DNA from 2 places in the Kitasatospora misakiensis genome. Region 1 is predicted to be linked to the other one. Evidence: riboswitches for the same ligand, from Rfam matches in the RefSeq annotation. Region 1 holds a riboswitch; the other holds the start of a gene.
What was found. Region 1 has a riboswitch for cyclic di-AMP ahead of ACFP3U_RS10095 (glycoside hydrolase family 16 protein). Riboswitches for the same ligand answer to the same signal wherever they lie in the genome.
Positions count from the first base shown of each region.

Region 2: it holds a riboswitch for cyclic di-AMP, as region 1 does, so the genes downstream of both, ACFP3U_RS14580 (M23 family metallopeptidase) here and ACFP3U_RS10095 (glycoside hydrolase family 16 protein) in region 1, are expected to answer to the same signal.

Region 1 covers NZ_JBHSOF010000009.1:75,712-78,868, reverse strand. Annotated here, with positions in the region: gene ACFP3U_RS10105 (alpha/beta hydrolase) at 1-429, shown strand, start outside; gene ACFP3U_RS10100 (MoaF-related domain-containing protein) at 509-838, opposite strand; cyclic di-AMP (ydaO/yuaA leader) riboswitch at 1,173-1,336, shown strand; gene ACFP3U_RS10095 (glycoside hydrolase family 16 protein) at 1,337-2,671, shown strand; gene ACFP3U_RS10090 (hypothetical protein) at 2,793-3,157, opposite strand, start outside.
Region 2 covers NZ_JBHSOF010000015.1:121,004-124,160, forward strand. Annotated here, with positions in the region: gene ACFP3U_RS14575 (DUF2470 domain-containing protein) at 1-22, shown strand, start outside; gene ACFP3U_RS14580 (M23 family metallopeptidase) at 305-1,336, opposite strand; cyclic di-AMP (ydaO/yuaA leader) riboswitch at 1,340-1,507, opposite strand; gene ACFP3U_RS14585 (MFS transporter) at 1,817-3,157, shown strand, end outside.

The DNA.
Region 1 (3,157 bases):
CAGTCCTGGGCGTTCATGGGCAATTCGACCGGCGGCTACTGCGCCCTCAAGCTGGCGATGCGTCACCCCGAGGTCTTCCCGACCGCCGTCTCGCTCTCCGGCTACTACCAGGCCGCCGACGACCCGACCACCGGGGACCTCTTCAAGGGCAGCGAACAGCGCCGCAACGAGGCCGACCTGATGTGGCGCCTCCAGAACCTGCCGCAGCCCAAGGTCTCCGTGCTGCTGGCCGGCACCAGGGAGGGCGACGGCAACTACCGCCGCGAGACCGAGGCGTTCGTGGCCGCCACGCGCAGCCCGATGAAGGTGTCCTACAGCATGCTGGAGACCGGCGGCCACAACTTCGAGACCTGGAGCAAGCTGCTCCCGTCCTCCCTGGAGTGGATCTCGCAGCACCTGACCGTCCCGGCCTCCGGCCAGGCGGTCTGACCGCGCAGGCCCCGACCGTACCGACCTACCGGCCGGACCGACCTACCTGCTGTACCGACCTACCGGCCGGACCGGACGCTCAGGCCACCTGCTCCAGCGTGCCGGTGTGCAGCTCGCCGACCCGGCCGCCCTCGCCCTCGTACGTCCAGAACGCGCGGACCGTCATCCGGGCCAGGTCCATGACGTGGCTGACGGTGATCCCGCTCACCTCGGTCCAGCTGACGAAGTACAGCTGCGGGCCGATCTCGGCGACGTGCAGGGTGACGTCCTCCCACTGGCCCGCCGACTCGCCGAGGCCCTCCCAGCGCAGCCGCTTGCCGTCGGCCGAGTAGGCGTTGCGGAAGGCCGCGCCGTTGTCGACCCGGAACAGGAAGGTACGGCCGGCGAAGGCGGGCAGGGACGCGGTCATGGTGGGGCGGTCTCCTCGTCGCTGGACGTGGCGATCGGTGCGGCCCGGACGGTTCCGGACCCGAAGGGATCTCCAACCTATCCGACCACCCCGGCTCCAAGGCGGAGTTTCCCCGCCGGCCCCGCCACTGCGTCCACCCGGCCCAGCCCGGCCCTGTGCACGGCGCGGACGGAGCGCAGGGAGCGCAGCGCGTGACCCGCGTGACCGGTGTGAGCTGTGCGACAACCGTCCCAGGAAGGTTGTCCGTACCCGGACGGTCTGCCTAGCCTGCAAGAGGCTTCCGCCGCAGCGGAGCCCCGCCGTCGGGACGCCGAGTCCCGTCCACCCGCCGGCCGGCAATCGAGCACCACGCGGACGGGAGCGGGGGACCCAGGTCAGTGCCCGGCCGTGCGCTTCGACGTGCGACCGAGGCTAGGGGTGAAGCCGCTTTCCGGGCGGCCGGGCTACCTCAGCGCCCGAACCCGACAGCTCACCTCGTAGGCGTCGCAGAGGACTGCCATGCCTACTTCCTCCCCGCAGCCCGCCCAGCCCGACGGAAGCGCGCGGGCGTTCGGCCGGCGCTCCGTGCCCCGCCACGCCCGTCCCTCCCGCCGGGGCCGCACCGCCGCCCTCGCCGCGACCGGGGCGCTCGCCGTCACCGGCGGCGGACTGCTCGGCATACCGTCCGTGACCGGCGCCCAGGCCGCCTCCCTGCCGACCGTCACCCAGGACAAGCTCGGCCCGGCCACCATGGTCGCGGGCAAGGCGTCGACCGCCTCGCTCACCCTGCACTCCTCCGCCTGCTTCACCGCGAAGACCGTCGGCGTCGGCGTCCGCGACGCGGGCGGGAACAACCTCGACTTCCCCGGGAACGTCTCCAACGCGCGGATCTGCCCGGGCGGCCTGTCGATCACCACCGGCCCGCGCACCCTGGCGGCCGGCAGCTACACCCAGTTCGGCTTCTGGCAGGACGCCGGTGGCACCTGGCACAACCTGCCGTCCCGCCAGCTCGTGGTCTCCGCCGCCACGCCGGCCCCCGCCCCGACGCCGACCCCCACTCCGACGCCCACGCCGACGCCGACCCCCACGCCGACCCCCACGCCGACCCCCACGCCCACCGCCACGCCGAGCCCGACCACGCCGGCCACCGGCAGCCCCGTCCCCGGCAAGAAGCTGACCTGGGACGAGGAGTTCAGCGGCCCGATCGGCTACGGCTCCCGCTGGACCGGCGACCGGAGCAGTTCCTACCACTACGGCAACCACAACCCGGACGACAACAAGCTCGACTGGCTGAACAAGAACAACGTCACGGTCGCCAACGGCGTCGCGACCTTCACCGCCAAGCCGGGCGCCAACACGCTGGAGAACGGCAAGCAGTCCTGGGACACCGGGCTGCTCACCACCGAGTACTCCAACGAGGGCTTCCAGGTGAAGACGGGCGACTACGCCGAGACCAGGGTCAAGCTCCCGGCCGGCACCGGCGCCTGGCCGGCGCTGTGGACGTGGAACGGCACCAGCGGCAGCCACGGCGAGATCGACAGCTTCGAGTACCACACCGACAACCCGAACCTGCTGGAGCTGACCAACCACGTCAACCCCGGCCACCTGTACTACACCGACGCCAAGTCGATCGCCAAGGACGGCTGGGTCACCATCGGCACCTACTACGGCGCCAACTCCGTCGACTGGTACGTCAACGGGGTCAAGGTGTTCTCGGACGGCAAGGGCGTCGGCGCCAACTGGTCCGCGTACCTGATCCTCAACCTGTCCCTGAGCGCGGGGAACTACCACCCCGCGCCCCAGGGCACGGCGCCGATCACCTTCGCCGCGGACTACGTCCGGGTCTACCGGTAAGTCCGCGTCCACCGGTAGATCTGCATCCACCGGTAGGTGCGCGTCCACCGGTGATCACCGCGGGCGACGGTGGCCGATCGTCGGCCACCGCCAACCGCGGTGATCACCGGCCGCCGGCAGGTCAGACGGCCGGACGCGGACCGGTGGTCTCGACGACCTGGATCTCGAACGGCTGCTTGTTGTTCTCCTCGTTCCGGTCGTCGTCGCCGCGGACCGCCACCCAGCCCCCGGTCAGCGTGCCGGGCGCGGGGACGGTGGTCGCGAGGCGGACCGGGATGATCGCGGTCGCGCTGCGGAACTTCGGCAGGCCGGCCGGGAAGGTGCAGCGCACCCGGTGGCCGTTCTGGAACTCGTAGCAGTTCTCCGGGAAGTACGGGACCTCCGGGGTGACGCCCTCGGGCAGGGTGACCACGACGGTGAACGGCGACGCGGTCCGGTCCGGGCCGAGATTGCCGATGAAGGCGTGCACCGTGGTGGTGCCGCCGG
Region 2 (3,157 bases), on a different contig from region 1:
GCTGCCCGCCCACCGCTCCTGAACCGGCAGAGCCACCAAGACTCCTGACGCCGAGTCAGAATCCGCACCACCGAACCACACCCCCCGGGTACGACGACGGCCGACCCGGCTCACGAAGGAGGTCTCGTGAGCCGGGCCGGCCGGCAGGACGGGCGTGTCCCGCGCCCGTCGATCCACTGAAGGTGCGGCGATCACCCGGTCGTTCGGTCACCCGACATGACCATTCCGGGAGGTCGTTTCGCCCCGCACCCAGCGGTGGCATGTGATCCGGCCCAGTGCCGGATCGCGTCGATCAGACCGAGGGTCAGATCGCGACGCCGTGCGCCCGCAGGTAGGCGAGCGGGTCGATGTCCGAGCCGTACTCCGGGCCGGTGCGGATCTCGAAGTGCAGGTGCGGGCCGGTCACGTTGCCGGTCGCACCGGAGAGGCCGATCTGCTGGCCGACGGTGACGGTCTGGCCGATCGACACGCCGATCGAGGACAGGTGCGCGTACTGGGCGTACTTGCCGTCGGCGAGCTTGATCTCGACCTCGTTGCCGTAGGCGCCGCCGTTGCCGGCCTTCACCACGGTGCCGGCGCCGACGGCGCGCAGCGGGGTGCCGGTGGAGACGACGAAGTCGACACCGGTGTGGTAGCCGGAGGCCCACATCGAGCCGGCCACACCGTAGGCGGTGCCGATCTTCGGGTTGGCCACCGGGGTGACGAAGCCGGAGGCGGCGACGGCCGGGGCCGGGGCGGCGGGCTGCGCGGCCTGGAGGGCGACGGCCTGGACCGCCGGCTTGGCGGCCGGGGCGGCCGGGGCGGCCGGCTTCGCCGAGTCCTGCGAGACCTGCGCCTTGGCGGCGGGGGCCGCGGGCGCGGCGGGCTTGGCGGCCGGGGCCGGGGCGGCCGGCTTCGCGACCTCGGCGGCCTTGGCGCCCAGCGCGAGCTTCTGGCCCGGGAAGATGAGGTTCGGGTTGGCGCCGACGACCGAGCGGTTGTGGTCGTACAGGGCCTTCCAGCCACCGTCGACGTTCTTGGCATCGGCGATCTTCGACAGGGTGTCCCCGCCAACGACCTTGTAGGTGTCCTCGACCGGAGCGGCCGGAGCAGCCGGAGCGGCGGGGGCGGCAGCCGGAGCAGCGGGGGCGGCCGGAGCAGCGGCCGGGGCGGCGTCGACGCTGACGGCACCGGTCCAGGTGCTGCTCTGCTGCGTCTGGCCGGCGGCCGGGGCCTCGTGCGCCTGGGCGGTGATGGTGGTCACCAGCGGGAGGGCGAAGGCGGCACCGGTGACGGCGGTGGCGATGCCGATCCGGGCGGCGCGGGGCAGGGCGATACGACGAGCCTGTGCGGGCATGGAAGATGTCCTCTCCGACGCCTACGAGGTGAGCTGTCGGGTTCGGGCTGGAGTTGCCCGGCCGCAATAAGACGCGGCTTCACCCCAAGCCGGACCGTGGGAATTCGGGTCCGGCGACTTACCTGTGGGTCCCCCGCTCCTGCCGTACAGAGTTCGTTGCGTACCACCGGGCAGCGGCAGGACTAGGCGTTCCACCCGGTGGCCACCCGGGCTGACGCCGGGCGGTCGCTGAACTAAAACCCATCCGTTCGGGTGAAGCAATGTCGATCTCCGGCACCCGGGACCAAAGTCCGGAATGTCGTGACGCTCCGCTCGAGAGGCATGCACAGTACGTGCACAATCCATTCACCGCGCGCAAGTGATCCGGTACTCTCCGCCGATATCGTCATCGGTGCGCACACGATCACTCACCCAACGGACATCCCCGACACACCCCCGGTGACCCTTGTCACTTCAGCCCCGGGAGACCGACCATGAGCCGTGACTACCTCCGAGGCCGGCACCCTGCGATTGAGCACCGCGCAGGGACGCTGGGTACTTCTGGCGACGGTGCTCGGCTCCAGCATGGCGATGCTCGACGGGACCGTCGTGAACGTCGCGCTGCCCCGGATCGGCACCGATCTCGGCGCCCAACTCGACGCCCTGCAATGGACGCTCAACGCCTATCTGCTCACCCTGGCGGGCCTGATCCTGCTCGGCGGCGCGCTCGGCGACCGGTACGGCCGGCGCCGGGTCTTCCTGCTCGGCGTGGTCTGGTTCGCCGCCGCGTCGGCGGCCTGCGCCGCCGCCCCCACCATTGAGGTGCTGATCGCGGCGCGCGCCGTGCAGGGCATCGGCGGGGCCCTGCTCACCCCGGGCTCGCTGGCGATGCTCCAGGCGGTGTTCCATCCGGACGACCGCTCGGCGGCGGTCGGCCTCTGGTCCGGACTCGGCGGGGTGTCGGCGGCCGTCGGCCCGTTCCTCGGCGGCTGGCTGGTGGACGGACCGGGCTGGCGCTGGATCTTCCTGCTGAACCTGCCGCTGGCCGCGATGGTGGTCGCGGTGGCCGCCCGGCACGTCCCGGAGAGCCGGGACGAGTCCGCGACCGGCCGCTTCGACGTGCTCGGCGCGGTGCTGGCCGCCCTCGCGCTCGGCACCATCACCTACGCGCTGACCGCCGCCGGGAACGGCCTGTCCGCCACGGTCTGGGTGACCGGCGCGGCCGGCGTGCTGCTCGGCGCCGCCTTCATCGTGGTCGAGCGCCGCACCCCGGAGCCGATGCTGCCGCTCGGCCTGTTCTCCTCACGGCTGTTCACCGCCGTGAACCTGGTCACCCTCGCCGTCTACGCGGCGTTCAGCGGCGTCTTCTTCCTCCTGGTCGTCCAGCTGCAGATCGTCTCCGGCTTCTCCCCGCTGATCTCCGGGCTGGCCCTGGTGCCGATCACCGTGATCATGCTGGCGCTATCCGCCCGGGCCGGACGGCTGGGCAAGCGGATCGGCCCGCGGCTGCCGCTCACCGTCGGCCCGCTGCTCTGCGCGGTCGGCGTGCTGCTGATGCTGCGGATCGGGCCCGACGCCTCGTACTGGACGGACGTGCTGCCCGCCGTCGCGGTGATGGGCAGCGGGATGGTGCTGCTGGTCGCCCCGCTGACCGCCACCGTGCTGGCGGCGGTGGAGGTGCGGCACGCGGGCATCGCCAGCGGGGTCAACAACGCCGCGGCCCGCGCAGCCGGCCTGCTCGCCGTCGCCGCGCTGCCCGCCCTGGCCGGTCTCAGCGGCGACGCCTACCAGGTGCCGTCCGCGGTCGACTCCGCCTTCCACACCGCGATGCTGATCTGCGCC